3 regions of the Microbacterium sp. A93 genome follow, and region 1 is predicted to be linked to each of the others. Evidence: riboswitches for the same ligand, from Rfam matches in the RefSeq annotation. Region 1 holds a riboswitch; each other region holds the start of a gene.
The links. A riboswitch is a leader RNA that binds a small molecule or an ion and turns the genes downstream of it on or off. The one in region 1 is predicted to bind thiamine pyrophosphate.

Region 1 (9,909 bases):
GACGCCGGCCGTCGCACCGGCTGCTGAGGAAAAGTCCACCAGTGATCTCGGCGTGACCATCGGGGGCGCGTCGTTCTCCGAGGACTATGAGGGCGCCCCGGTCATCGTCGTGGACTTCGAGTTCACCAACGGCTCGGAGGAGACCACCAGCTTCATGATGTCCACCACCACACAGGCCTTCCAGGGCGGCATCGAGCTGGACGCCTACTCCATCGGAGTAGAGGGTCTCGACTCCAACAACTCCATGACCGATCTCAAGCCCGGCGCCTCGATCGACGTCCAGGTGCCGTTCACGCTCCGCGACGAATCGCCCGTGACGGTCGAGGTCGGCGAGATGTTCAGCCTGGACGGCGGCCTCCTCGACACCCAGAAGTTCGACGTCACGCAGTAATCCGGGGCGTCAGCCTGCGCTGGAGCAGAACTACCAGCAACTTCTGCCCTCAAAACGCGGGGTTGGATGCTGGCCGTCGAATCATGATGGCGACTCTGAACTCAAGGACCCGAGAACCCCGTCAGGACCTCCCGCACCACAGCCCCCGGATCCGCCGCCTCCATCAGGGCCCGCACCAGCGCGACGCCGGCCACGCCCGTCCCCGCGAGCGCGGCGGCATCCGCGGCGGTGACGTCCCCGATCGCCACGATCGGCAGCCTCGTCGCCGCCACCAGCGGACCGTAACCGGACACCCCCAACGGCTCCCGTCCGGAGTCCTTGGTCGGCGTCAGCCGGAACGGCCCGGCCCCGATGTAGTCGAGCAGCCCGCGCAGTCCCTCCGCCGCGCGGACCAACTCCAGGGTGCCGGTGGTCAGCCCGATGATCGCGTCCGGTCCCAGCAGCTCCCGCGCCGCCTGGACCGGCAGGTCGTCCTGCCCGAGATGCACGCCGTGGACCGCAGCGCCCCGGGCCCGGGCGGCGAATGCCACGTCGGCCCGGTCGTCCACCAGCACCCGGGTGGCCGGGTTCGCCGCGCGGACGGCCTCGGCCACGGCACACGTCAGCTCGAGCAGCTCGGCCGCGGTCGCGTCCTTGGCCCGCACCTGTACGACGCCGGCCCCGGCACCCGCCGCTGCGGCCGCCACCTCCACGGTGCGCCGCCCGGTCCCCGAGGTCACTAGATAGCAGCGCAGGTCCAGGGGATCCCGCCGCGACAAAGCACCGTTCACTGCCCCACCCCGTTCTCCACGACCAGTCCTACGGCATCCAGCGCGTCCAGGAGCTCCACCCGGAAGCTCCCCGGCCCGGCGGCCCGCTCTGCGGCGAGCTCCCCGGCCAGGTCCAGCCACGTGGTCGCGGCCAGCGCCGCACGGAACGGGTCCACCTCCACGGCGCAGCACGCCGCGGTCAGCGCCCCGAGCAGGCACCCCGTGCCGGTGACCCGGGTCAAGAGCGAGGTGCCGCGCGTGAGCAAAGCCTGCCGGCCGGCGTCGAGCACCAGGTCCGTTGCACCGGAGACGGCGACGGCGCCCCCGGTCCTGCGCACCACCTCCCGGGCCGCGTCCTCGGCGGCCTCCGGGGCCGCCACCGAGTCCGCCCCGCGCCCGCCCGCGCCGGCTCCCACGAGCGCGAGCACTTCCGAGGCATTGCCCCGCACCACCTCTGGCTGCGAATCCAGCAGCCGCCGGGCCAGCGGGGTGCGCACGGGGGCCAGCCCGATCGCGGTGGGGTCCAGCACCCAGGGGCGGCCGTCCCGCACGGCCGCGGCGACGGTGGCGGGGATGCCGTCCATCGCGTCGGTGCTCAGGGTGCCGAGGTTGACCGCGAGCGCGTCGGCCACGGTGGTCACCACGGGTGCCTCGGCCAGGGTCTCGGTCATCATGGGGCGGGCGCCGGCGGCCAGCAGCCCGTCGGCCACGATCCCCATGGACACGGTGGCGGTGAGGCAGTGCACCAACGGCGCACGCTCGCGCACCGCACGGATCACTGGCGCGACGGCGGCCAGGTCCGGGTCGCGGATCAACGGGACACCCCCGTCGGAACAGTCCCCGCGGCCACCGCATCCAGGTCGTCCACCAGGTCCTTCGGGGCGAGCCGGGGTCCGAGCGCGGCGCCGAGGGCGAGCAGCAGTCCCCCGAGGCCGACGAGCACCATGACCGAGCCGTGGCGGCCCAGCAGCGGTTCGATCAAGGGCAGGTAGAACGGGTAGAGCGCCGGCACCACCAGGGACAGGCTGTAGCCCATGCCGTAGCCGGTGGAGCGGATCCGGGTGGGGAAGCGCTCGGAGAGGTAGGCGGAGACCGGCCCGTAGGCGGAGACGGTGATGACCTGCAGCACCGCGGCGAACACGGCGGCCAGCAGGAAGGTGGAGGTGGTGACGGCGAGCCACCACACCACCGGCCCGGCCAGGGCGGCCACCAGACCCCACAGTATGAAGAGTCGTCGCCGGCCGGTGAACGTGGAGAGGTGACCGGCCACGGCCATCACGACCGCCTGGGCCACCGAGGCCAGCCCGATGACCACGGGCACGGCCGCCGGGTCCAGCGCGGAGTCCGTGGTCAGGCGTTCGGTCAGCAGCAGCACCGTGCTGTAGGTCAGCAGCCAGAGCCCGGTCATGAGCAGGAAGACCTGCCAGAAGGCTTTCGCCCAGCGCCCGGCGAGCAGGGATCCCAGGCCCGACGCCGGCCGCTCGCCTGCCGCTGCCGGCTCGCCGGAGGTGCTGGTCGCGTTGGGGGCGGCGGAGGAGTTGGCTGCGGCGTCCCGGGAGCGGTGGAACACGGGGGCGTCGGCCACCTGGCGGCGGTAGTAGACGAACATGCCGAGGGAGAGGGCGGCACCGAGCACGAACAGCAGCCGCCAGCCCCAGGCGGCGTAGTGCTCCGGGCCGATCAGGGCGAGCAGCCCGGCCACCGAGAACGCGATGGTGGCCTGCGCCCAGGGTGCCATCGAGAGGATCAGCCCGCTCATGAGGCCGCGGCGTTTCCCGGTGGACCATTCCATGGCCAGCGGGATGGCCGCGGAGTACTCCCCGGCCACGAAGATCCCGCCGAGGAACCGCAGCGCCAAGATCAGAGCCACGGTCCCGGCGCCGAGCAGCTCGTGCGTGGGCATGGCGGCGATGGCCAGCGCGCACACGGCGGTCCCGGCGATCGCGATGCGGGTGGTGCGGGTGCGCCCGAGCCGGTCGGAGATCCGGCCGAAGACGATCCCGCCGACGGGGCGGCCAAAGAGCATCGCCACGATGATGAGCGCCCCGATCGATGACGTGGCGGTGGCCGACGGGCCGGCGAGCACGAGCATGGCCGGGGCCAGGGCGGTCACCGGCAGGAAGACGTGGATATTGTCGATCCAGTTGCCCACCACCCCGGCGCGCAGGGCGGCCCTCCCCTCGGGCGGCATGGCCGCGACGCCGGCCGGTGCCGCGGGGAGCGTCGGTGCGTTTCTGGGTGTGAGGCCGGGTGCCTGCGCGGGTGTGTGTCCGGGGGCGGCCGCCGTCATCGGGCGGCTCCGGCCAGCTCATGCTGAGTGGCGGGGACAGAGGGGGCTGCGGGGGTGGAGGGTGCAGCGAGAGTGGAGGGGCCAGTGGCTTCCGGTTCGAGCCGCAGGGCCTGCTCGAAGAACTCGAGCTCATGCCGGCAGGCGGTCAGGTAGGCGCGGGCCGCGGCGGCGCGCACGGCCGGGGAGGCGCCGGCGAGTTCGTGCTCCACCTGGTCCAGGGCACCCTGCACGGCAGTGACGAAGCCGAGGTCCCGGTAGGTGTCCAGCCACAGGGCGTAGGGGTGGTCCTCGGGCACCTCCGGCAGCCCGGCGCCGACCTGGGCGTAGAGCCAGAAGCAGGGCAGCACGGCGGCGGCCCCCACGGCACGGTCCTCGCCGAGGGCGGTGGCGAGCAGGAAGTCCGTGTAGGCGCTGGTGACGGGGCTCGCGGTGGTGCGGGCGGCCTCGGGGCGGGTGGCCATCCAGGTGCGGTGCAGGTCGGCTTCCTCGGTGATGGCGCCGGTGGAGGCCTCGGACCAGAACTGCTGGGACGCGGTGCTGGAGGATCGTGCGGCGAGGGCGGCCAGGGAACGGGCGTAGCGGTTCAGGTAGAGCGCGTCCTGGGCCAGGTAGAACGTGAAGTCGGCCTCGGACAGGCTGCCGTCGACCAGCGCCTGCACGAAGTCCGAGGCCCCGATGGCCGCGGTGGTCTCCGCTCCGGCCTCCCAGAGGGCGGCGGTCCAGGGGCCGGCCGGCGGCACGGCGGCAGCCAGGGTAGAAACCCCAGGGGCACCCAGGTCCCGCGGTGTCTCGAGAGCCCAGGGGACGGCGTCGTGCCTCAACCAGGGGTTTGCCGCGCCGGCGGCCTGCAGCCGTCGGGACCGGTGGCCGTGGTCCACGGGGCCGTGGCCGGAGCCGACCTGCAGGGCGGCGCCGTGGAGGATGGCCTCGTGCAGCCAGCCGGTGGCCCAGGTCAGGGCGGCGTGCGGGGTGTCCCCCCGGCCGAGGCGGGTGGCCAGGGCGGCCGAGAGGGAGCAACCGGTGCCGTGGGTGCTGGTGGTGTCCACGCGGGTGGAGGGCACCGGGTGGCGGGTGCCGTCCGGGCTGACCCAGGTGTTGGTGACCCGGGTGCCGTCCAGGTGCCCGGTCTTCACGACGACGGCCACGCCCGACTGCGCGGACCACGCCGCGGCCTGGTCGAGGGCCTCGGTCTCGGTGGTCGCACGGGGCTGGCCCGTGAGGACGGCGAGCTCGTCGATATTGGGGGTGACCAGGGTGGCGCGGCGGCAGAAGGCGACCATGGCCTGCTCGGCTTCAGGCTGCAGGAGGCGGTCCCCGCTGGTGGCGATCATGACCGGGTCGACCACGAGGAACGTGGGTTGGACGTCGCCCAGCCAGGCGGTGACCGTGGCGATGATCTCCGCGGTGCCGAGCATGCCGGTCTTGACGGCGTCGAGGGTGACGTCGTCGCTGACGGCGCGCAGCTGGGCTGCGAGGAAATCAGTGGGCGGGACGTGGAGATCCCGCACGCCATGGGTGTTCTGAGCGACCAGGGCGGTCACCACGCTCATGCCGTAGCCGCCGGCGGCGGTGATCGACTTGAGGTCTGCGGCGGCCCCCGCCCCCCGGTCGGATCGGTCCCGGCGATGGAGAGCACGCGGGGCACTGCGGGCAGGGCGGAGCTGGGCGGGAATTGGGTATGGCAAGAAGAAGTCACGCGGACATCCCTTCGCTAGTTCGAACTAGATCAGGTTCCACGGGTTTGATCTCAGCACCGGACGGTGCACCCCGTGTCCACGAGCCAGTATAAGCAGACCAGGAACTGTTGGCGGTCTGCACCCAGTTCCCTATTGCAGACGCAGAGCAACTGCGGCTGCAATAGGGAACTATGCGACGTCGCTTACAGTCGCACTCCTGAAACGATCAAAGGCGCTCTCGAGAAGGTCAGGTCGAGGGCGTTCTGTGTAACGCTTCGGAAGTGCCATGAGCTTCTTGCCGTGGAGTTCCTGAAGTCCATAGCGGAGCATCGGTCCATCGACCTCGTCGAGCAGATCCTTCCGAATCTGCACAACATGATCGGGACGAATTCCTAGGAAGTAGCTATCGAAGGCTGCGTGATGAATTTTGCACAGCGCCATGCCGTTGACCACAGAGGCAATTCCCAGCTCTTCACGGTCAGGCACGATGTGGGCCGCGTCCAGGAGCTGAGGATGAGCGAGACTACAGACGGCACAGCGGTTCTCGTACGCGGTCAAGACCGTTGATCTGAAAACTGGCTGGTGAAGTCTCACCTTTGTCTCTCGCCGGAGGTAGCGTCGCAGAGACTCTTCCATGACAGATCCGGCCATCATTTCCGGAAGCATGTCAATTTCTTCTACCGGAGCCATGGCGAAGCGCTTGTGTTCGATCTCTTCACGGACAATGTACACAGGCGCGATCACCTGGAATCGCGCCGGCTTCATGGCAACGCCCACGAACCAAATGAGAGGAAGCCGCAACTCCATGGCCCGGCGGAGTCCGAGGTTCTCCGGTTGGTTCGGGTCATCTCCACGCCATGCATACCGGATGAGCCCGTCCGCACCAATGTCGTCCTCGTAGGGTCGCTTCTGTCCCGGTGATCTGTAAACAGTTTGGAACGATAACGCGGCCTCGAATCCGCGTGGCTTGCGAATTCCTTGCTGCGTAGACTGGAGCGCGAAAGGGGCTCCTTGAAATGCGAAGTCCAAGATGTCATCGCGCGTAAGAGGTTCCAAGCCGTCACTTGTTCGCTCTTTGAGCCACTCGATAGCGGATCCGCGAAGTCCCACTGGCTCCGCCATAGCGCGGCCTCCTACATAGAGCCATCACGCAAACACGTGTGCATTTGCATCGTCAATATTCAGAGTACGGGAAAGCTACTAGAAACTCGGCGATCTGGGAACGTGCGAATCCTGTAGCTCGTCCGTAGCACGTACTTGGCGTCCAAGTGATCGATCGCCAGTTTTTCTCACGCAGTTCAATCGCCTCGACGAACGCCGGTGTGCCTCGTCAACATAAACGCCAGTCGCTGGAAAGATGTGCTCATGCCGATCGAGACCATCGAAGTTGACGACGACCAAGTTGCACGCATTCTCACGGTGCGCGAAGGACACTTCCAAGACATGAAGGCCAGGGAAGTAGCGCCTGGAAAATTAACAAAAACCCTCAGCGGCTTCGCAAACGGAGACGGCGGTGAACTTTACGTCGGCATCGACGAGAAGGATGGCCAGTTCACTTGGAACGGCTTCGTCGATGAAGAAGCAGCGAACGGTCACCTCCAGATTTTTGAAGAGCTCTTTCCTCTCGGAGAGGGCTTCAGGTACGAATTCCTGGCTAACGAACGAAATGCTGGGCTAGTTCTTCACGTGATCGTACTGCGTTCCGCATCGATCCGAAAGGCCAGTGATGGCGTTGTCTACCTCAGGCGAAGCGCGCAGTCTTTGCCGCTGAGATCCGAAGATCAAATTCGCAGATTGGAGCGAGACAAGGGAATTACGACTTTTGAAGGTGAGACCGTCAACTCCCCACTAGATACCATTACGAATTCGGAAATCAGCCTTACTTTTATGCTAGATGCATTCCCATTAAACGAGCCCGAACGGTGGATGCGGATGCAACGCGTGATCGTTTCAGACAAGCCAACCGTGGCAGGGCTACTACTTTACTCGGACTTACCTCAAGCCGATCTCCCCAAGAGGTCGTCAGTAAAGCTGTACCGGTACAAGACAGCCGACGCCGAAGGGCGCCGAGAAACGCTTGACGGGCAACCATTCACAATTGAAGGCCCACTTTACAACCAAATTAAGGATGCGCTGTATTTGACCACGAAGCTTGTCGAATCTGTTGGAAAACTCGGAGACACGGGGATCACTCCGATCTCTTACCCACCAGAAACACTTCATGAGATCATAACCAACGCCCTCATACATCGAGATTATGGCCTGGCTGACGACGTTCACATTCGCGTGTTCGATAATCGAATCGAAATCGAAAGTCCTGGTCGACTAGCCGGACACGTTTCGCCTCAGAATATTCTGGACGAACGATTTGCCCGAAACGGAAATATTGTTCGACTCATAAACAAGTTTCCTGACGCACCAAACAAAGACGTTGGAGAAGGCCTAAATACTGCTTTTGACGCCATGAAGAAACTTCAGTTAAAGAACCCTGAGATCACTGAATTAGATCATTCGGTCCTAGTGAACATCAAGCATGAGAAGCTGGCGTCACCAGAGCAAATGATTATGGAGTATCTGGAAACACACGCCGAGATAACCAATCGTATCGTTCGTGAACTCTCAGGGATTGGGTCTGAGAATAAGGTCAAGAATATATTCAATCGATTGATGAGAAGTGGCCAGATTGAGAGAGTTCCGGAGAAGAAGGGGAATCTTTCAGCGTACCGGCGTGTACAGGGCTGATCGGTCGTAGGCTTCTCTGCTGCAAGTGGTTACCTGTGCGGCCTGATTATCTCTTTTCTACGTCCAACCCAGGTTGGAAGAGTCGACAACCTACTGCGCCACGTACCCGCCATCCACGGACCACACGGCACCCGTCACGAACGATGCGGCGTCTGAGGCCAGGAAGCAGATGACCTCGGCGACCTCTTCGGGGGTGCCGAGACGGCCGATCGGCTGTCGGACGGTCATCTGAGACCGCACCGACTCGTCCAGGCCGGCGGTCAGCGGGGTCTCCACGTAGCCGGGAGCCACCGCGTTGACGCGGATCCCCGTCGGCGCGTAGCCCAGTCCGGCGGAGCGGACCAGGTTGGCCACCCCTGCTTTGGCTGCCGAATACGGTGCAGAGCCGGCCTGACCGACCAGCCCCAAGAGCGAGGAGAGCGCGACCACCGCCCCGCTCCGCCGGCCAGCATCAGCAGCCGCCATGTGCCGCAGCGCGTGCTTCATGGACAGCGCCACCCCGGTCAGGTCGATGTCCAGCACGGTGCGCCAGTGATCCAGGTCCAGCTCGTGCAGCGGGCCCTTCCGCTCGGCGATCCCGGCGTTGGCCACCAGCACGTCCACGTTCCCAGACCCACCGGCATCACCACCGAGCCCCGCAGCAGCATCCATCAACCCCGCCACGGAGTCCTCGTCGGTCACATCGCAGCGCACGAACAGCGCACGCCCACCCGCAGCCTCGATCTCCGCCACCACGTCAGCGGCCCGCTCATCCACGTCTCCGATCACCACGGTGGCGCCGCGGGCGGCCAGCATCCGGGCGGTCGCCGCCCCGATCCCGCCGGCCGCACCGGTGATGACAGCGGTGCGGCCGGCGAACGGCATCGGGTCGACGCCCAGAGAACCGCTCAGGCTCACGCACCGACCTCCATGGCCCGCTTGAGCGCCTCGGGCTGACCGGACTCTGCGGCCAGCTCGGCGATGTCCCGACCCATGCGATAGCCGAACACCAGGGCCGGGCCGATGTGCGAGCCGTAACCCGGGTACCCGCCACCGAACACGGAGACCGCCGCGGCACCCACGGAATACAGCCCCGGGATCCGGGAACCGTCCTCACGGATCACCGCGTGCCGCTCATCGACGTCGATCCCGGCGAAGGACCCCAAGTCCCCCATCTGCACCTTCGCGGCGTAGAACGGGCCCTGGTCGATCGTGGCCAGGTTCGGATTCGGCTTATGGTCCATGTCCCCGCGGAAGTGGTTGTAGGCGGTGGAGCCGCGGCCGAACTCCGTGTCCTCCCCGGCCACAGCGTCCCGGTTGAACCGCTCCAGGGTGGCCTCCAGTCCGGCGGCGTCCACCCCGATCTTCCCGGCCAGCTCGGCCACGGTCTCCCCCTTGACCAGGTAGTCCGCGGCGTAGAACAGCTGACGGGGAATGGGTGTGGGCTTGGCGAAGCCGATCCCATACTTGTCCATCAGCTTCTCATCACCGATGATCCACGCGTAGACCGACTCCTCATCCTTCATGTGGTCCAGCATCTGCCGGCCGAAGTCGTGGTAGCTCAGGGCCTCATTGCCGAAGCGCTTGCCGTGCTTGTCCACCGTGATCATGCCGGGCAGCCCGATCTGGCGCAGGTGCGGGAAGAGCCGCTGCTTGCGGGTGACCAGGTCCTTGAACACCGTCACCGGCGCCCAGGACCCCGGGGAGGAGACGTCGGCGTTGATCCGCCCGCCGGCGGCCATCGCCATCCGGGCCGAGGACCCGTCATGACCCTGGGTGGGCGTGAAGTGCTCCCCGCCGTTCGCATCGTGCGGGAAGTACTGCTTCCGCAGCTCCGCGTCCCCGGAGAACCCGCCGCCGGCCAGCACCACGCCCAGCCGGGCCTGCACGGTGCCGGCCCGCGGACCGGACAGGACCGCACCGGTGACGGCGCCGTCGTCGTTCTTCACCAGTTCCTGAACGGGAGTGCTCGTCCACACCCGCACCCCGGCATCCAGCGCGGAGGCCACCATGCGGGTCATCAGCGCCGAGCCGTTGGTGCGCTTGAGCGGCTGGCCGAACAGGGCGGTGTCCACCCAGGTG
Region 2 (9,909 bases), on a different contig from region 1:
TCCCCTCCCGCAGGCCCTGACACTGACCTCGATCGTGATCTCCTTCGCCATCACCGCCTTCATGCTGGGCATGATCTACCGGTCCTGGAAGCTCGGGCGCCGGGACGAGGTCATGGTGGACACCGAGGACGTCAAGGTGGCCGAGCAGCCCTCCTTCGACGCGGAGGAGGACGCCGAGCTGTTGGAGGAGCCCTCGGAGTTCCTGGACGAGGACGAGGACCCGAACGCGGACTACGAGCACGCCACCGCCATCAACCCCTCCACGGGGCCCCTGGCCGTGCGGCGCCGCCCGGACGGCACGGTCAAGGTCAAGAAGGACGCCAACCGGCAACCGTCCGGCCGCCGGCCGCGGCACCGGCACGAACCGGAGGAGGGGGAACATCCCGTGGGCTCGCAGGGGCATGATGACCACCTGCCGGATGAGGACGAACGCGCGGGCAGCCCCCGTTCGCGGCCCCAGGGCCGCAAGCCGGGCCGGCCGGGCGGCCCAGACAAACCACGCAGGCCCGGCCGACTCGGCAGGCCGGACAACCGGAAGGACGGTGAGTGATGGAGTTCGAGATCGTCTCGCTGGCCCCGCTCGCTGTCCTGCTGCCGATCCTCGGCTCCGCGTTGGCCTTCGTGCTGGTCCGCCGCCCGAAGGCGCAGATCGCCGCGACGGTCACCACCATCACGCTGACGCTCACGCTGGAATGCCTGCTGCTGGCCACCACCTGGGACACGGGGGCGGTCGCCGTGTTCATCGGCGGGTGGGAGGCCCCCTGGGGCATCACCCTGGTGGTGGACCGCTTCTCCGCCCTGATGCTGGTGATCTCCTCGGCCATCGTGCTGGCCGTGCTGATCTACGCCTCCGCCCAGGGCATCACGGACCAGGACCAGGGCGGCCCCGTCTCGATCTTCCACCCCACGTTCCTCATCCTGGTGGCGGGTGTCTCCAACGCCTTCCTGGCCGGCGACCTGTTCAACCTGTACGTGGGTTTCGAGATCCTGTTGACGGCCTCCTATGTCCTGCTGACGCTGGGAGGAACCGGGCCGCGGGTGAGGGCCGGCATCACCTATGTGGTGGTCTCGGTGATCTCCTCGGTGATCTTCCTGATTGCCATCGCCATGATCTACGGTGCCACCGGCACCGTGAACATGGCCGACCTGGCGGTGAAGCTCGCTGAGCTCGACCCGGACGTCCAGATGGTGCTGCACGTGATGCTGCTCGTGGGCTTCGGCATCAAGGCCGCCGTGTTCCCGCTGTCCTTCTGGCTGCCCGACTCCTACCCCACCGCCCCCGCGCCGGTGACCGCCGTGTTCGCCGGGCTGCTCACCAAGGTCGGCGTCTACGCGATCATCCGCACCGAGACACTGCTGTTCCCGGGAGACCGGGTGAACGCACTGCTGATGTGGGTGGCCCTGCTGACGATGATCGTCGGCATCCTCGGGGCACTGGCGCAGAACGACATCAAGCGCGTGCTGTCCTTCACGCTCGTCTCCCACATCGGTTACATGGTCTTCGGCGTCGCGATGTCCAGCATCCTGGGTCTGGGGGCCACGGTGTTCTACGTGGTCCACCACATCACCGTGCAGACCGGGCTGTTCCTGGTGACGGGCCTGATCGAGCAGCGGGCCGGGTCTGCCAACATCGACCGGTTGGGCGGGCTCGCCCGCATCTCGCCGGTGGTCGCCGTCCTGTTCTTCGTCCCGGCCATGAACCTCGGCGGCATCCCGCCGTTCTCCGGGTTCCTGGCCAAGATCGGCCTCCTGCAGGCCGGCGTGGCCATGGGCGAACCCCTGGCCTGGGCGCTGGTGGCCGGATCCGTGGTGACCTCGCTGCTGACCCTGCTCGTCATGGCCCGGGTGTGGACGCGGTCCTTCTGGCGCCGCGTGGAGGATGTGGAGCACCCGCCCGCCAAGCTGATGCTGGCCCTCGAGGACTCCGAGGCGCGGCGTCACGGCAGGCCCCACGTGCCCACCTTCCCCAAGGGTCCGGCCCGGGGCATGGTGTACCCGACCGCGGGGCTGGTGGCGCTCGGGCTGGCGTTCACCGTGTTTGCCGGGCCGCTGTACGCCTTCTCGGACCGGGCCGCCACGGACATGCTGGCCCGCACCCCCTACATCGAGGCCGTACTCGGCGCGGAGGAAGCCGAGCAGGCCGAACAGGACGTGGGGAGTCTCCTGGAGCGGGGCATCATCTCCCCGGGGCAGGAGAACTCCGGCCCGGGGGACCTCGACTCCATCCGGGGGGACTCCGAGGGACACCACACCGGATCGCGGCCCCCTGAAGGAGCCGACGCCCCGGACGCCGTCACCACCGGTGGGGGGCGGCCATGAGTACGGAACCAAGCGGCCAGACCGGCCGGGACAGCTCGGACAGCCCACGCTCCTTCTGGAGCCAGTGGCCCATCCTGATCGGCCTGAGCCTCACTTGGGGTGCCCTGTGGCAGGACTTCTCGCCGGGCGTGCTGCTGGCGGGCGCACTGTTCTCCACGTTGATCCTGTGGTTCTACCGCCTGCCGCGGGTGAACTTCGCGGACCGCTTCAATCCCTGGTATGCCCTGGTGTTCACGGGCCGGTTCTTGTGGCATGTGGTGACCGCCTCGATCTCGGTGGCCCGGGACGCCATCGTGAAGGGCCCCCGGATCGTGAACTCCGTGGTGGCCGTGCCGTTGCGCAGCCATGACGACCTGATCGTCACCCTGACGGGCCACGCGCTCGCGTTGGTGCCCGGTTCCCTCGTGATCGACGTGGACCGGCCCAGCTCCACCCTGTTCCTTCACTGTCTGAACGTGGAGAACGCCGAAGCGGTCGAGGCCTTCCGTGACGAGGCACTGCGGACCGAGGCAGCCATTGTCCGGGCCATCGGCACCAAGGCGGACCTGGAGCTGATCCGCCGGGACGAGGCGTCCCGCACCTCAGGTGCCGGAAGGACCCTGGGAGCCCGTGCAGGCCAAGCCACCCGTCCAGACCGGGGGAGGGAGCGCTCATGACCCTGTTGGAATGGGCGGGAATCGTCTGCGTCGCCCTGCTGGGGGCAGGGGCCCTGGCCGCGATCTACCGGATCGTGCGCGGGCCCTCGATCCTGGACCGGGCCATCGCCACCGACGTGTTGCTGATCGTCATCTCCTCCGCGCTGTGCGTGGACATGGCCGTGCACCACCACACGGACCACCTCGTCTTCGTGGTGGTGGCCTCGGTGATCGGGTTTGTGGGCTCGGTGACGCTGTCTCGGTTCGTGACCGACGCGAAGAAGGAGCCGAGCGAACATGCTTGAGACCGGTACCACCCTGGAGGTGATCATGGACGGAATCGCCGCCGTGCTGCTGGTGCTCGGCGCCCTGATGTCCACCGTGGCCGGGATCGGCCTGTTCCGCTTCCCGGACCAGCTCTCCCGGATGCACGCGGGCACCAAGCCGCAGGTGCTGGGCCTGCTGCTGGTGCTCATGGCGATGGCGTTCGCCGGGCGGGCCTGGGTCTGGGTCCCGGTGCTGCTGCTGGCCTGGGTGCTGCAGATGCTCACGGCCCCGGTCTCGGCGCACCTGGTGGGCCGAGCCGGCTACCGCACCAAGCACCTCCAGCCGGAGTACCTCTACGTGGACGAGTTGGCCCACGTGGTCGCCAGCCATGACGACGCCGGCCGGCCGGCCGCCTCGGTGCCGGACCAGCGGACCGTGCCCCAGGAGGACCCGAACGACGACCACGGGCGGGACTGAGGCCGGCCTCAGACCTCGCCGTGTCCGGCCCTGGACGCCGAGCGGGCCTGCAGACGCTTGACGGCCGAGTTGGCGCCGCGCTTGGAGGTCACCCGGATGATGGCCGAGATGCCGGCCGAGATCACTGCGAAGGAGATGGCGCTGAGAAGGTGCTCCTCGGTGTCGTCGAGGTCCTTCGGGGCGTCGTTGCCGGTGACCGCCTTCCAGCCGAACTCCACGAGTTTGGCGCCGACGATTCCTCCGCCGATGGTGATGCCGGTAGCGATGAGCTTTTCCATGAGGTTGTTCACGTCGGTTCCTCCAGTACTCCAGGACGATGTCGGTGGTCGGTGTCAGCCTAACGGCTCGGGGCCCACCGCCGCGCCCGTATTTGTGGCCCCGCACTTACACCCACGCACCCCAGCATCCGGGTGGACTATGATGGCCGGACACTGTGAACGACAGGGGAGCACCGCACCGGTGCTGAGAGTGCGCGGACGCGCAGACCCTCGAACCTGCTCCGGCTAACACCGGCGAAGGAAGTCGAGTTCTCTGATGAAACGTCAGAACACCGTCCACCGAGACCCGGCTACCGGGTCCTGGCGGAGTGCCGTTTCATCCCCCTCCTTGGATCCTTGAGGAGGACAACCATGGTCCCTGTACAGACCGAATCAACCGCATCAGACGTCAAGAACTCCCACCAGCCGCGCCGCTCCTGGCGGGTGGTGGACATCGTGGTGGCAGCCGTCATCGCGGTGGCCTGCGGCGTCATCTTCTGGGCCTGGAACCTGGCCTATGCCGGGCTGAGCCCCGCCTTCGCGGCCTTCCCGCCCTCCTCCGCCCTCCTGGCGGGGATGTGGCTTTTCCCGGCCGTCTTGGGCGGACTCATCATCCGCCGCCCCGGCGCCGCGCTGTTCACGGAGCTCGTGGCCGCCACGGTCTCGGGGCTGCTCGGCTCCCAGTTCGGACTCACCGTGCTGGCCTCGGGGCTGATCCAGGGCCTGGGCGCGGAGCTGGTGCTGCTGCTGTTCCTGTACCGCCGCTTCACGCTGCCCGTGGCCCTGTTGGCCGGGCTGGTGACCGGGATCTTCGGTGGTATCAACGACGCCTTCATCTTCAACTGGTTCCCGGACTACACGCTGGAGTGGAAGTACCTCTACGTGGTCTTCGTGGCGGTGTCCGGCGTGGTGATCGCCGGGCTGCTGTCCTGGCTGGCCACCCGCGGGCTCGCCGCCACCGGGGCACTGTCCGCCCTGCCGTCCCGCCGGGCGCACCAGGAGCCGGTGGTCTGATCCGTGCCTGGAGCCCTCCTGGAGGCCGCGGGCTGGGGCTGGCGTCACGCCGGCCGGTCCGGGGCCGCCGTCGCCGGTCTCGACCTGACGGTTCCCGCCGGGCAGAAGGTGCTGCTGGCCGGCCCTTCCGGGGCCGGCAAGTCCACCCTGCTGTACGCCCTGGCCGGGGTGCTGGATCCGGCCGACGAGTCGGAGGAGACCGGCCGGCTGCTGGTGGATGGGGTCCCCTCTCGGGAGCTGCGCGGCCACGCCGGCCTGGTGCAGCAGGATCCGGAGACGCAGGTCATCCTGTCCCGGGTGGGCGATGACGCCGCCTTCGGCGCCGAGAACCTGCAGGTCCCGCGGGAACAGATCTGGGCCCGGGTCCAGGACGCGCTGGCCGCGGTGGGGCTCGGTGAAGAGCAGGGGATCGCGCTGTGGCGGGACACCTCCAAGCTGTCCGGCGGGCAGAAGCAGCGGCTGGCCCTGGCCGGGCTCCTGGCCATGCGGCCGCCCGTGATCCTGCTCGATGAGCCCACGGCCAACCTGGACCCGGCCGGCGTCCTGGAGGTCCGCGACGCCGTGCTCGCCGTGGTCGAACGCACCGGCGCCACCCTGGTGGTGGTGGAGCACCGGCTCGCGGTCTGGGCCGAGCACGTGGACCGCCTGCTCGTGCTCGAACCGGGTGGCGGCATCAGCCATGACGGCACCCCGGCCGAGCTGCTGTCCGCGGGACCCGGCTCGGTGCGGGATGAGCTGGTCGCCGCCGGCCTCTGGGTCCCCGGCCACGTTCCCACCCCCGCCCCGAGCAGCTGGAGGTCGATGGATGACCCGACACGCCGGGAAACGCCCGATTCCAGGTCACCCATCGACCTCCCGCTGCCAGGCGGGCGGGAGGCATGGCAGGAGGGCACGACGCCGGCTGGTCCCGGTGCGCTGCCGGCGCACCGACTGCTGAGCGCGAGAGGCCTGGCCGTCTCCCGGGAACCGGTGCGGCCCGGGTGGCGCCGCCGCTTCGGGCCCGCGCCCGAGCCGGTCCAGCAGGAGCTGGACCTGACGCTGGAAGCCGGTGAGGCCGTCGTCGTGACCGGGGCCAACGGCTCCGGCAAGTCCACCCTGCTGCTGACCCTGGCCGGGCTGATCCCCGCACACGCCGGCACGCTCACCGCCGGGCCGGAGCTGAAGGGCGAGCGGGGGGAGCAGTTGCCCGAGGATCCGTACCGGTGGAAGGCCGCCGATCTGGTGAGCCGGATCGGCACCGTGTTCCAGGAACCCGAGCACCAGTTCGTGGCCACCACGGTGCGGGACGAGCTGCTGTTCGGTCCGCGCCACGCCCGCGATCCCCGGACCGGGCGGCGACTCTTCTCGGACGAGGAGGCCGCGAACCGGGCGGAGGCCCTGCTGAGTGCACTGCGGCTCACCGCGCTGGCCGAGGTCAACCCGTTCACGCTCTCGGGTGGGGAGAAGCGGCGGCTGTCCGTGGCCACTGTGTTGGCCGCCGGGCCCCAGGTGGTGTTCCTCGACGAGCCGACCTTCGGCCAGGACGCCGCCACGTGGGCCGTGCTCGTGGGCCTGTTGCGCGGGATCGTGGACGAGGGCCGCTCGGTCATCGCCGTGACGCACGACAGGGACTTCGCCGCCGCGCTTGGGGCCCGCACGCTCACCCTGGAGGCCGCGGCGTGACCGGGCTGCGCGTGCCCAGCGTGACGGTGGCGCCGTCCCGGCCGGTCGCGGTGTCCGCGTTCGACCGGGCCAACCCGCTGGCCAAGCTCGTGGCGCTGCTGCCGGTGACCGCGGTGCTCGTGGCCACCATGGACTGGGTCTCCTCGGGAATCGTGCTGGCCGCCGCCCTCGCCCTGCTGCCGGCGTCCGGGATCCGTGTGGGCGAGTTCCTCCGCCGCGCCTGGGTGCTACTGGCCGCGGCCCTGGTCTCGGCGTGGGGCACCGCGCTGGTGGGGGAGGACTCCGGTGCCGTGCTGCTGGCGGCCGGGCCCGTGACCCTCTCGGAGGGTTCGGTGCTCGCCGGGCTGGCCACGGGCCTGCGTATCCTTGCCGTGGCCCTGCCCGGGGTGATGGTCTTCATCACCACCGATCCCACCGACCTGGCGGACGCCCTGTCCCAGAAGTTGCGACTCTCCGCCCGGTTCGTGCTCGGCTCCCTGGCCGCCTTCCGCCTGCTGGGCGTGCTGACGGAGGAATGGCGGACTCTGGGCCAGGCCCGCCGGGCGCGCGGCGTCGGGGCCGGCGGCAACCCGTTCGGGCGGCTCGGCTCCTGGCTGGGACAGGTGTTCGGCCTCATGGTGCAGGCCATCCGCCGCGCCACGAAACTCGCGGTCACCATGGAGGCCCGCGGTTTCGGCGCCGGGGAGCGCACCTGGGCCCGGGACTCGAGCTTCGCCCGGATCGACGTCTGGGTGATGCTGGGCGGCTTCGCGCTCGCCGCACTGGCGCTGGGACTGGCGCTGGCGAGCGGCACCTTCAACCTGGTGTGGACCTGAGCCCAGAACGCGTCTGGGCCTCACCCCCGAACATCAGTTGCGGGATCTGGTGGGGGTGTGGGCCGCCACACCCCCACCGAAGCCATCAACTGATGGGGGCCGGGCCCGCCCCGTTCGGCCCGTGGTCACCCGGGGCGATGTCCTCGGCCAGGAAGGCACTGAGCTGCTCGGTCAGCTCTGCGTCCTGGGGCAGCTCCTCGCCGTCCAGATGCGTCACGGGTGCCACCAGGCGCACGGAGGACACCAGCCACACGGCATCGGCGTCGAACAGGTCCGACGGCTCCAGCGGACCGTAGCCCAGCGCCCACCCGGCCTGCGCGGCGGCGGCGAAGATGGTGCCCTGGGAGGTGCCGGCCAGGATGCCGGAGCTGCGCAGCGGCGTGGAGAGCTCCACGCCTTGGGTCCCGTCCGCCTGCGGGACGCGACGGGCCATCAGCACGGTCGAGGTGGGCCCCTCCAGCACCTTGCCGTCCGAGGAGGTGAAGATCACGTCATCGGCCCCCTGGGAGGCGGCGAAGCGCAGGGCGGCCATGTTCACGGCGTAGCTCAGCGACTTGGTGCCCATCAGCAGCCACGGGGCCCGCTCGGCAGCCCCGGAGTCGAAGCCCCGGTCCAGCAGCAGGACCTTCAGCCCCCGTTCCCGCGCCGAGGACATCCCCGCGGAGACGGGGGAGACCAGTACCCAGTAGGTCCCGGTGAGCTGCGCCGGTGCCGGCCGGCCCGGTTCCGGGGCCTCGGCCAGTTCTCCGTCGGAGCCTACGTCGGCCGCGCCCCGCACGTAGTGCCCGCCCCCGGGCGCCCCCTCGGGGCCGCGGGTGGCGACCAGCTTGACCACGGCATCCGCGCCCGGCATGCCCTGCGCGAACGATTCCAGCCCTGCTGCCGCCGCGCGACGCCACGCGTCTGCCGGGGGGAGGGGGATCTCCAGGGCCGCGGCGGAGGAGGCCAGGCGCTCCAGATGTGAATCCTCCTTGCGGACCCGGTACGCCGCGCCGGAGCGGGAGCCGGAGCCGGAGGCCACCGCCGTCATCGTCTCGAACACCCCGTCGCCCCGGGTCGCCCCCTGGTCGGTCACGAGCAGCGCCGGCAGACGTGGATCGGCGACCCGCAGGCCCACACCGGGACCTGGACCGGGACCTGGACCTGAACCGGCGCCGGAACCGGCACCCGCAGCGGTACGGGCCGGGCCGGCGTCGGGCTCCAGGAAGACGACGACGGACCCCCCGGGGCCCGGGACGAAGGAACCGGAGGAGGGGGAGGAGGGTGAGACAGGCGTGGCGGACATGGTCCCAGACTACGCAGGACGGCGGGGCGTGCCGAAGGGTGCGCCCCGCCGTGCCCTCACACCTCGGCAGGCTCGCGGGCGGCGGCCAGCTCGGGATCCGAGTAGCCGTGGCTGCGCTCCAGGGAGGAACCCTCCACGTCCACGTTCGGCAGGATCCGGTCCAGCCACTTCGGCAGCCACCAGGCGCCGTCGCCGAACAGGTGCATCAGGGACGGCACCAGCAGCAGGCGCACGATGAACGCGTCCACCAGCACGCCGAACGCCAGGCCGAAGCCGATCGGCTGGATCATGGCGGACTCCGAGAACACGAAGCCGCCGAACACGCTGATCATGATGATGGCCGCGGCGATCACCACGGACCGGCCGGCGTGCAGGCCCTGCTGGACGGCCGTCTTGGCCGGTGAGCCGTGGGCGTAGGCCTCGCGCATACCGGAGGAGACGAACAGCTGGTAGTCCATCGCCAGCCCGAACAGCACACCCACCAGGATCGTCGGCAGGAACGCCAGGATCGGCGCCGGGTTGTGGACCTGGAAGATCGGCGCCAGCCAGCCCCACTGGTAGATGGCCACCACGCCGCCCATCGAGGCGAACGCGGAGAGGATGAAGCCGCCGGTGGCCACGAGCGGCACCAGCAGCGAGCGGAACACCACGATCATGATGATCAGGGACAGCCCGACGACGACGCCCAGGTACAGCGGCAGGGCGGCGGCGAGCTTCTCGGCCACGTCCACGAACCCGCTGGTGCTGCCGGCCACCGCGAGGTCCGAGGACTCTGAGGTCGGTTCGGTGTCCCGCAAGGTGTGCACCAGTTCCTCGGTGGAGACCGCGTTCGGGCCCTCGGCGGGGATCACCTGGAACATGGCCATGCCCTGGTCCCCGGAGACGGCGGCCGGGACCGCGGAGACCACGTGGTCCATCTCCGCCAGCTGCTGGGCCACGGCGATCTGCTCGCCCGTGACCTCGGAGTCGTTGAGCCCCTCGGGCAGGTCGGCCGTCACCACCAGCGGCCCGTTGCGGCCCTCGCCGAAGGACTCGCCGATGGCCTGGTACGCCTGGTAGCTGGCGGACTCCACGGGTTCGGAGGCGCCGTCCGGCAGTCCGAGACGCATGGAGAAGAAGGGGATGGCGATGACGGCCAGCACGGCGATGGAGACCGCGGAGGTGAGCACCGCCCGCAG
Region 3 (9,909 bases), on a different contig from region 1:
GTCGAGTTCACCTACCCGGGTGCAGACGCACCTGTGCTGTCGGGCGTCACATTCAGTGCCAATCAGGGCGAGACGGTCGCGATCGTCGGTTCCACCGGCGCCGGAAAGACCACACTCATCTCGCTCCTTCCCCGGCTGTTCGACGTCACGGGCGGCACCGTCAAGGTCAACGGAGCAGACGTGCGCGAGGCCGATGTCGAGGCACTCTGGAAGAGCATCGGGCTGGTGCCGCAGCGACCATTCCTGTTCACCGGAACGGTGGCATCGAACCTTCGGTACGGCAGAGAAGAGGCCACTGACGAAGAACTCTGGCACGCACTCGAGATCGCGCAGGGACGCGACTTCGTCGAGGAAATGCCGGACGGCCTCGAATCGCGTATCGCCCAGGGCGGTACGAACGTCTCAGGTGGGCAGCGGCAGCGACTCGCGATCGCCAGGGCGATCGTGCATCGGCCGCAGATCCTCATCTTCGATGACTCCTTCTCGGCGCTTGACCTGACAACAGATGCCAGGTTGAGACAGGCGCTGTGGCGCGAGTTGCCCGAGGTGACGAAGATCGTCGTCGCACAGCGTGTGTCGACGATCACTGATGCTGATCGGATCGTCGTTCTGGAAGGCGGCACGATGATCGGTGCCGGAACCCACGAGGAGCTTCTCGCTTCGAATGAGACCTACCGAGAGATCGTCGAATCGCAGCTGGGGGTGGACGCATGAGTACGCCGGAACAACTCACCGCAGAAGAGCAGTACGAGGCAGAGCTCGCCGATGCGGCGCGCCTGGAGGCGGGTGGCTGGGATGCCCCTGCCCCGGGGAAGGCCGACAACTTCGGCAAGAGCTTCGCCCGGATGATCGGGCTGCTCAAGCCCTCCGCCCTCGCGTTCGTCTTCGTCTCGATCCTCGGCGCGATCGGCGTCCTGCTCACGGTGGCTGCGCCGAAGGTTCTCGGCGAGGCGACCAACATCATCTACGAGGGCTTCATCTCGAAGACGCTCGGCGACAACGGTGTTCCCGCCGGAACGTCGCAGGAGCAGGTCATCGAGATACTGCGGTCGCAGGGTCAAAATGACTTCGCGAACATGGTCGCTGCCTTCACCGACTTCCAGGTCGGCGCAGGCATCGACTTCGAACGGCTGCGGGGGATCATCATCGCGGTGCTGGCGATCTACGTCGGCGCGGCGCTGCTGACCTGGATCCAGGGCTACGTCATCAACGTGATCATGGTGCGCACCATGTGGCGACTGCGTGAATCCGTCGAGGCGAAGATCAACCGTCTGCCCCTGTCGTACTTCGACAAGGTGCAGCGCGGTGAGCTGATCTCCCGTGTCACGAACGACATCGACAACATCACGACCGCGATGCAGCAGTCCCTCTCGGGCGCCGTGACATCGGTGCTCACCGTCATCGGCGTGCTCGTGATGATGTTCACGATCTCGTGGCAGTTGGCGCTCGTGGCGCTCGTCGCACTTCCCCTGATGGGCGTCATCTTCGGAGTCATCGGGCCGCGCTCGCAGAAGGCGTTCGGTATGCAGTGGCGCAAGGTCGGTCGACTCAACGCCAGGGTCGAGGAAGCATTCTCCGGCCACGCACTGGTCAAGGTCTTCGGTCGCGAGAAGGACGCCCTCGACCAGTTCCAGGCTGAGAATGAAGAACTGTTCCAGGCAAGCTTCAAGGCGCAGTTCCTGTCGGGCGTCATCATGCCGGCCATGACATTCGTCGGCAGCCTGACCTACGTCGGCATCGCCGTTCTCGGCGGACTGATGGTCGCGAGCGGTCAGCTCCGACTCGGTGACGTGCAGGCGTTCATCCAGTACTCGCAGCAGTTCACACAGCCGCTGTCGGAGCTGGGTGGCATGGCGGCCGTCGTGCAGTCCGGCACGGCGTCGGCCGAGCGGGTGTTCGATTTCCTCGATGCCGAAGAGCAGGAGCCGGATGCGGAAGACGCACCCGCCCTGCGCAAGGGCGACGGCGCAGATGGAGGCGGCGTGATCGAGTTCGAGAACGTGTCCTTCTCCTACACGCCAGAGCGTCCGCTGATCACGGATCTGTCGTTCCGGGTCGAGCCGGGACAGACCGTCGCGATCGTAGGGCCGACCGGCGCGGGTAAGACCACGCTGGTAAACCTCATCATGCGCTTCTACGAGCTCGACTCGGGCCGCATCCTGCTTGACGGCCAGGACATCGCCGCGGTCACGCGCGACGATCTGCGTTCGCGCACCGGCATGGTGCTGCAGGATCCGTGGCTGTTCGCCGGATCCATCCTGGAGAACATCCGATACGGTCGCGCCTCTGCGAGCGATGAGGAAGTGCTCGCTGCGGCCAGGGCAACCTACGTCGACCGCTTCGTGCATGCGTTGCCGGATGGGTACGAGACGGTGCTGGAAGAAGATGCAGCCAACGTCTCTGCCGGTGAGCGCCAGCTCATCACGATCGCACGTGCGTTCGTGGCACAGCCGTCGATCCTCATTCTTGATGAGGCGACGAGCGCCGTCGACACCCGCACCGAGCTGCTGGTGCAGCACGCCATGGCGGCGCTGCGACAGGGGCGTACCTCCTTCGTGATCGCGCACCGCCTGTCGACGATCCGCGACGCCGATCTCATCCTCGTGATGGAACACGGCGACATCGTCGAGAAGGGCTCGCACGAGCAGCTCATCACGGCACAGGGTGCGTACTGGCGGCTGTACCAGTCGCAGTTCGAGCAGGCCGCGACCGACATCGACGCGGAGGAAACCCTCACCGGTTCCATCCCGGTCATCGTCACCGGTGAGGCCGGGGTCGAGGCTGAGGCCGAGGCGCAGGTCTGAATCTCTGAGGTCTGAGATGAACGACTGTGGCCGGCTGCAAGTGCAGCCGGCCACAGTCGTTTCATTTGTCAGCCGGCTTCAGTGAGCCCGAGAATCTCCAGCGGATGCATCAGGCGCCACAACGGGCTCGGTCCTTCGAGCTCATCGGCGAGTGAGACGCTGGAGTCCGTGGCATTCACGGGGCCAGTGACCGTGAGCGTACCGATCGCGTCACCGTCGGCGCGCTGGTCGCTCAGGTCGAAGTCCACTTCCGCGCTCGCAGATACACCGTTCCACAGCACGACGTTCGCGTCACCGTCGGTGACCACGTCCACGCTCGTGCCCCACGGGGTACTGACAGTGCCGACAACGGTGCCTTCTGCCACAGCCGGAGCAGTTGCCGCCAATGCAGCCTCCACGCCGGCGAACAGTGAGCGCGTCACTTCGAGCCGTTGGTCGTTGTCGTCCTGGTTCAACACCGACGCATACAGGTGCACCGTCGTATCGCCGATCGTGATGTCCTTCGCGGTGAGCAGGCTCCAGCCCACGAGGGTTCCGGTCTTGATGCCGACGACACCCGGGTCTGCGAGCATGCCGTTGGTGTTTTCGACCAGGCCGGCGCCGGGGATCTCGACACTTGCGGTGCCGACGATCTCGGCGAACACGGGGTTCTGCATCGCACGCTCTGCGAGCCGCAGCAGTGCCTCCGGCGTGGCGATATTGTCCTCATCAAAGCCGGAGGGGGTCACCACTGTGATCCCGGAAAGGCCGCGGTCGGCGAGCCATCTCTCTGCGGCTTCGGCAAACTGTCGGTCGGAGCCCCAGAGCTCGCGGGCCAGTCGATCGACATAGTTGTTGGCGGAGCCGAGTAGCGTGCCCTGCAGCATCTGATACTCCGTCAGCACACCGTCGACCGGAACATCCAGCGCCGACTGATTCGCGCGGCGGTAGTTCCAATAGTCGAGTGTGTCGCCGTAGGTGAACGCGAACTCCGGGCCCGATTCGCCGAGCTGTAGCGGCATCTCATCCAGCACCATCAGGCTGGTCACGACCTTCGTGAGGCTCGCTATCGAGGCCGAATCAAGAGTGGATGCCGCAGAGGAGACCCCGGCGACACTCACACCGGCGCTGCCGCCGGCGGGCCAGCTGAACGTAGCAGCTTCGGAGGCCACGGTCTGGAATTCAACGGCCTGCACCGTCGGAGGCACTTCGTTCAGTGGCCACAGCAGCATCGTCGCGGAATAGGCGATGGCGAGAACAGCGACGGTGCCTAGCGGTGCCATCCAGGTACGCAAGACGCCGGAGCGCAGAGAAGCATTCGCGAGCAGGTCGGGCCCCGTCTCGCGCATCGTTACCGCATCGAGATCTGCCGGGCGGGTGCCTTCGCTGACATCGTCGACGTCGAGCCAGGTGAGGGCGGTGACTGGGTGCGTGGCACCCGCCCACTCTGCGTCCGGGGCCGTCTCGTCCACCGCGCGCTCGAGCACGTTCAGATCAGCGTCGGCGTCGAAGTCGAAGACTGTGGCGGCAGCGGAGGGCGCATCCGGTGTCTCCGCGGCATCCGGTGTCGGTTCTGGCGTGTCTGAGGCGGTCTCTGCCGTGTCTAACAGTGCCTCCAGGGCATCTGGCACCGTCTCCGGGGAGTCGCTGGGCGGCAGGGCTGGGGGGCTCGCGGCATCGACCGCTCCCGTACGCGCGCGAAGGGCACGCCGGCTGAGCGTGCCAGTATCGGGCGTCGCATCGTCAGGGGTCACCCGCCTACGCTATCGAATCCCGCTCCTCGTGTGCGCAGGGGCACCGGCATCCTGACAGTTGGGTAAGATCGTCAGCACAACCACGGGAGTCCGATGAGTCGGGCTGAGAGGAAGCGAACCACGCTTCGACCGTCGAACCTGATCTGGGTCATGCCAGCGCAGGGAGGAGTTCAAATGAACACGTCTACACGCACGCCCACTGCCGCCCGCACCGGGCTCATGCGTCCAGAGATCTGGCGTTGGCGCATCGTCGACATCGTCGTTGCCAGCGTTCTCGGAGTCGCCTGCGGCTTCCTGTTCCTGGCATGGAATGTGGGTTATCTCGGGCCGAAGGCGCTGCTCGAGCCGCTCCTGCCCGGTGTGCAGGGGCTTCTTGACGGTCCGTGGCTCATCGCCGGCGTTCTCGGCGGCCTCGTCATTCGCAAGGCGGGAGCCGCGATCTACACCGAGGTGATCGCTGCAGTGGTCTCCGCGCTTGCGGGAGCCCAATGGGGCGGTTTCCTCACGATCGAGGCAGGACTCGTGCAGGGCCTTGGCGCCGAGATCATCTTCCTGCTCTTCGCCTACCGCTTCTGGTCACTGCCGGTGGCTCTCCTGGCCGGCGCGGGCGCCGCACTTGCCGGCGGTGTCAACAACCTGATCCTTTGGTACGCAGGCTCGGGGGCGACCTTCACCATCGTCTACCTCATCAGCACGGTCATCTCAGGGGCCGTCCTTGCCGGCGCGCTCGGCTGGGTGCTCGCGCGCGGTCTCGCGGCCACCGGAGCCCTTGATCGGTTCGGCTCCGGCCGCGAGGTGCGGAACCGGGTCTGACATGCCAGCCGGTAACGTCCGGCCCGCAACGGTCGAGGCACGCGGGTGGGGATGGCGTCACGCGAGCAGGCTCGCGTGGGCGCTGCACGACGTCACGTTCCGCATCGAACCTGGCGAGCGGGTGCTCCTCCTCGGGGCATCCGGCGCCGGAAAGTCGACGCTGCTGCACGGGCTGGCCGGGGTGCTCGGCGGCGACGAAGAGGGCGAGAGCGCCGGCGAGTTGTTGGTTGATTCGGCTCCGGCCGCCGCAACTCGCGGCCGCTCCGGGCTCGTGCTCCAGGATCCAGACTCGCAGGTCATCCTCGCGCGGGTAGGAGACGACGTCGCGTTCGGCTGCGAGAACATCGGCATACCGCGGGAGGAGATCTGGCCGCGGGTGCGTGCAGCCCTCGACGCCGTCGGCCTTGACGTGCCGCTCGACCGGCCCACCAAGGTGCTGTCCGGAGGGCAGAAGCAGCGCCTCGCGCTCGCAGGCATCCTTGCGATGCAGCCGGGCCTGGTGCTGCTCGACGAGCCGACGGCCAACCTCGATCCGGACGGTGTCATTGAGGTGCGCGACGCCGTGCAACGCATGCTGACAGCGCATCCCGCCACGCTGATCGTCGTCGAGCATCGCCTGGATGTGTGGCTGCCGCTGATCACGCGGGTGATCGTCGTCGGTGAGGGGGGAGTGATCGCGGATGGGGCGCCGGACCAGGTGCTCGGGACCGCCGGTGCGGAACTCGCCGCCGCAGGCGTGTGGGTGCCGGGTCATCCGCCGGCCTTGCCGCAACCGCCACGTGCTGAGCCGGGAGCGATCCTGCTCGCCGCGCACGACCTCTCCGTTGCTCGGGTGAAGGGTGTGACTGTGGCATCCGATGTCGACCTGGTGGTGCGTGCCGGTCAGGCGCTGGCGATCACCGGGCCGAACGGCGCGGGAAAATCCACCTTGGGACTCGCTCTTGCCGGTCTCCTTCCTCCGGCGGGGGGTCACGTGGAAGCATCCGGTGCGTTCGCCGATGGTGCGGGTTCCGCGCCCATCCGCTGGACGTCGAGGCAGTTGCTGACGCGCATCGGGATGGTATTCCAGGAGCCGGAGCATCAGCTGCTGGCGAAGACCGTACGAGACGAGCTCGCGGTCGGTCCGCGCGCGCTCGGGTTGAGTGCGGATGAGATCGCTGCGCGCACACACGAACTGCTCACGAGGCTGCGGCTGGCGCATCTCGCGCTGGCGAATCCGTACACGCTGTCCGGCGGAGAGAAGCGTCGTCTGACCGTTGCGGCTGCGCTCGCGACCAGACCACGGATGCTCGTGCTCGACGAACCCACGTTCGGCCAGGATGCGCGCACGTGGGCCGAACTCATGGCGATGCTGGCCGTGCTGCGCGATGAGGGTGCGGCGATCGTCACGATCACGCATGACCTCGACGTGGTGCGCGCGCTGCGCGCGGAACGCTTCGAGCTGAGTGGCATCCGATGACGTTGCTCGAGAATCGTGCACGTACCGGCGTCGTCGCGCAGATCAATCCGGTGGCGAAGCTGGGCGTCAGCGCGCTGATCGCGATCCCGCTGATTCTCACCCTCGACGTCGTCTCCGCTGCGGTCGCCCTGGTGCTCGAGTGCGTGCTGTTCTTCTTCGCCGGTATTGGTTGGCGGGAGTTCTGGGTGCGCACCTGGCCGGTCTGGCTGGCAGCTCCGCTGACCGGCGTCACGATCGCTCTGTATGGCGAGACGAGCGGGGAGATCTACCTGGAGTGGTTCGTCGTGCGCGTCAGCGAGGGGTCGCTGGCGCTGGCTTTGGCGACGATGTTCCGTGTTCTCGCGATCGCTCTGCCTTCGGTGGTTCTCTTCCTCACGGTCGATCCGACGGACCTCGCCGACGGACTGGCGCAGATCCTGCGGCTGCCTGCCCGGTTCGTGCTTGGAGCGCTCGCTGGCCTGCGCATGGTGGGGTTGTTCCTCGACGACTGGCGTGCGCTGGAGCTGGCCCGCCGGGCGCGCGGCGTCGCCGACCGTGGTCGTATCAAGCGCTTCCTCGGGATGGTGTTCGCGCTGCTGGTGCTTTCGATCCGTCGGGGTGCGAAGCTGGCGACGGCGATGGAGGCGCGCGGCTTCGGCGCGCCGGGGCAGCGCACCTGGGCGCGCGAGTCCACCTTCGGTGCGAGGGAATGGATGCTGCTGCTGATCGGCGCCCTGATCTCCGCGATAGCGGTGACAGCCGCGGTCATAACCGGCTCCTGGAACTTCATCCTCGGCCCGAGTTCTTAACCCCTTCCTCCCCCTTGCGAGTGGTCAGTTGTGGCTCATTTTCCACGCGAAATAGAGCCACGACTACCCACTCGCAATCAGGCGCGGGTCGTCAGGTGCTCGTTGTTTTGGGGCAGCGTGTCGGCTAGCTCTGGGGCATCCCCGATGGTGATTCCGGCGAAGGTCATCGGGACTCCGATGGCCGTCCAGAGGGAGGCGCGGTCCATGAGTTGAGCATGCACGTGTGGCTCAGTGCTGTTGCCTGAGTTCCCGCAGAGACCGATCTGTTCGCCCGCTCGGACCGTCTCGCCGACTCGAACCGTGACTGACCCGCGCTGCAAGTGTGCGACGGTCGCGTGCACGCCATCCGCGCCGCGGATCGTGACGTGGTTGCCGACGATGAACCCCGGGCCTCCCGACTCACGGATTGCACCTTCGAACAACAGATAGATCACGGCGAGCAAATTGGACCGCGCTCGGTGATCGCGCCGCCAGTCGGATGCGCGCACCACCACTCCATCGCACATGGCGAACACCGGCGCTCCGAACGCGGGATACTCCGACGGTGCACGCATCGCTGAGCCGCCGCCGAAGGGCGGACGGACCTTATCGACCGGCTCGTTGACGAGATCGATCGCGTACGTCTGGCCGTATGCACGGACTCCGTGGCTCGGGACCTTCGAAGCGGGGCTGTTCATCGCAAGCCACCGTCCGCGCACCGGAGAGGAGACTTTCACTGTTTCCCGCTTGGGAAGAAAAACAGGCGCGGTGAATGCGAGCACGATACAAATTGCCAGCACGCAAAGTGCGATCGGCGACAGGATGCCACGCGCCTGCCGCGCGGTCTCGCCCAGGGTGAGGAACGTGGACAGGGCGACTGCGATCAAAGTTGCGGTCGATGCGTAGTAACCAGGGATGCGGAGGCGATAGACGGCAATGAGCGCCCGCCTCATCGCTCGGCTCCGAGCATGCACGCCAGCAGGGGGACGATCCGTGCCGCTGGAACCGCGTAGTTGCCGCGCCCGCTCTGACGTACCCATCCGGCGCTGAGTAGTTGTCGCAGGTGGTGGTGTAGCTGACCGGTCGTTCCGAGTGTCTCGATCGCCGCGAGATCGGCAGTTGCGTGCACCCCGGAAAGGATGTGTCGCAGCAGTTCCACCCGAACCGGATGCCCCAATGCTGCGAACACTGATGCCTGCTCTGTCCAGTCCGTCTCCAGCATCCCCGCGGTTCCGACGCTCTGCTGCCATGACACCGGAGCCCCCGTGGGCAGAGTCAGCGATCCCACCAGCATCACAGCGCCATCGACGGTAGAGGGGGTATCCGCGAGGCGTGACTGCAATCCAGCCAGCGCCCAGAACGCGTCCGCATCGACAGGTGATCCTTCTGTCTGCTCCTGCACGTCGAGGGCATCGACCCGTTCCGTCAGGACACGCACGGCGTCGCGCAGTGCTGCCAGTTCATCATTCATGCATCAATAGTACGTTAATACGTATTAGCAAACAATGAGTTGGTGGTCGCTACAGCCCGTCGAGCTCGCGCACCAGTCGTTTCGGAGCGGTCACCCGATACGAAGCATCGACGAGTTCGGCGATCTCCTGCCAATCCGTCGATTCGTCGAGGTCGATTCCGAGCCATCCGGACGGGCCGAGATATGCGGGCACCCAGAATCGTCTGTCTTGTCGCAGCGCGGGATCGTCGCCGGGATCGGGTCGCACCATGATTGCTGCGTCGTGGGCGATCCACTCATCGTTTATGCGTTGGGAGCCTCCGAAGTAGCAGAACACCTTCTGCGTGAAGAAGGCCGGGCGACCATGGCTGACCTTCTCGTCGGCCTCAGGCAACGCGAGCGCAATGGTGCGCACCCGCGCCAGCAGTGGATCGTCTTCCGTGAACATGAGGGGATGAGACATCAGCTGACCTCCGTCAGTCGCGTTGACCTGCGACGCCGAGGAATCGGATGAAGACCGAGATCCATCCGAAGATGAGCGCGAAGACGACGATCTCGAACGCGGTCAGCCCGAAGAATCCGACGACGAAGAGCAGCGTGGACACCAGCACTGCGGCAAGGAAGACCCAAGATGCGATGAAGTATGCGCGTGGCATCCCGCGGAGTATCCGGTGTCCGCTTGCGAGCATCCCGATATACATGACGGCCATACCGCCCGCGCAGAGGTTGTGGATCAGCAGGCTCACGTTTACTGGGACGAGGCCGACCCCAGCGAGCATGATGCCCAAGATGATGAACATCCTCGCGATGATCTTGGGACCGTCTTCGCGCGCGAGGATCCGCCGTTCAAGGAGGGCGTTCATATCATTTGTGAGATAAACGG

Region 2: another riboswitch for thiamine pyrophosphate. It lies ahead of ACSU1G_RS29235 (ECF transporter S component); the one in region 1 lies ahead of ACSU1G_RS06535 (bifunctional hydroxymethylpyrimidine kinase/phosphomethylpyrimidine kinase).
Region 3: another riboswitch for thiamine pyrophosphate. It lies ahead of ACSU1G_RS12005 (ECF transporter S component); the one in region 1 lies ahead of ACSU1G_RS06535 (bifunctional hydroxymethylpyrimidine kinase/phosphomethylpyrimidine kinase).

Annotation. Positions count from the first base shown of each region.
Region 1 is NZ_JBPXMT010000002.1:481,585-491,493, forward strand. Features, by position in the region: gene ACSU1G_RS06515 (DUF5067 domain-containing protein) at 1-391, shown strand, start outside; gene ACSU1G_RS06520 (thiamine phosphate synthase) at 493-1,161, opposite strand; gene thiM (hydroxyethylthiazole kinase) at 1,158-1,955, opposite strand; gene ACSU1G_RS06530 (MFS transporter) at 1,952-3,430, opposite strand; gene ACSU1G_RS06535 (bifunctional hydroxymethylpyrimidine kinase/phosphomethylpyrimidine kinase) at 3,427-4,980, opposite strand; TPP riboswitch at 5,117-5,210, opposite strand; gene ACSU1G_RS06540 (HNH endonuclease) at 5,296-6,228, opposite strand; gene ACSU1G_RS06545 (ATP-binding protein) at 6,472-7,848, shown strand; gene ACSU1G_RS06550 (SDR family NAD(P)-dependent oxidoreductase) at 7,939-8,745, opposite strand; gene ACSU1G_RS06555 (FAD-dependent oxidoreductase) at 8,742-9,909, opposite strand, start outside.
Region 2 is NZ_JBPXMT010000014.1:158,548-168,456, reverse strand. Features, by position in the region: gene ACSU1G_RS29265 (Na(+)/H(+) antiporter subunit C) at 1-550, shown strand, start outside; gene ACSU1G_RS29260 (Na+/H+ antiporter subunit D) at 550-2,319, shown strand; gene ACSU1G_RS29255 (Na+/H+ antiporter subunit E) at 2,316-2,975, shown strand; gene ACSU1G_RS29250 (monovalent cation/H+ antiporter complex subunit F) at 2,972-3,259, shown strand; gene mnhG (monovalent cation/H(+) antiporter subunit G) at 3,252-3,698, shown strand; gene ACSU1G_RS29240 (DUF4235 domain-containing protein) at 3,707-3,988, opposite strand; TPP riboswitch at 4,131-4,236, shown strand; gene ACSU1G_RS29235 (ECF transporter S component) at 4,328-4,969, shown strand; gene ACSU1G_RS29230 (ABC transporter ATP-binding protein) at 4,973-6,631, shown strand; gene ACSU1G_RS29225 (energy-coupling factor transporter transmembrane component T family protein) at 6,637-7,446, shown strand; gene ACSU1G_RS29220 (aminotransferase class IV) at 7,532-8,731, opposite strand; gene ACSU1G_RS29215 (MMPL family transporter) at 8,788-9,909, opposite strand, start outside.
Region 3 is NZ_JBPXMT010000004.1:205,310-215,218, forward strand. Features, by position in the region: gene ACSU1G_RS11990 (ABC transporter ATP-binding protein) at 1-714, shown strand, start outside; gene ACSU1G_RS11995 (ABC transporter ATP-binding protein) at 711-2,804, shown strand; gene ACSU1G_RS12000 (D-alanyl-D-alanine carboxypeptidase) at 2,873-4,537, opposite strand; TPP riboswitch at 4,610-4,721, shown strand; gene ACSU1G_RS12005 (ECF transporter S component) at 4,712-5,350, shown strand; gene ACSU1G_RS12010 (ABC transporter ATP-binding protein) at 5,352-6,809, shown strand; gene ACSU1G_RS12015 (energy-coupling factor transporter transmembrane component T family protein) at 6,806-7,597, shown strand; gene ACSU1G_RS12020 (M23 family metallopeptidase) at 7,675-8,529, opposite strand; gene ACSU1G_RS12025 (ArsR/SmtB family transcription factor) at 8,526-9,047, opposite strand; gene ACSU1G_RS12030 (MmcQ/YjbR family DNA-binding protein) at 9,097-9,489, opposite strand; gene ACSU1G_RS12035 (hypothetical protein) at 9,503-9,909, opposite strand, start outside.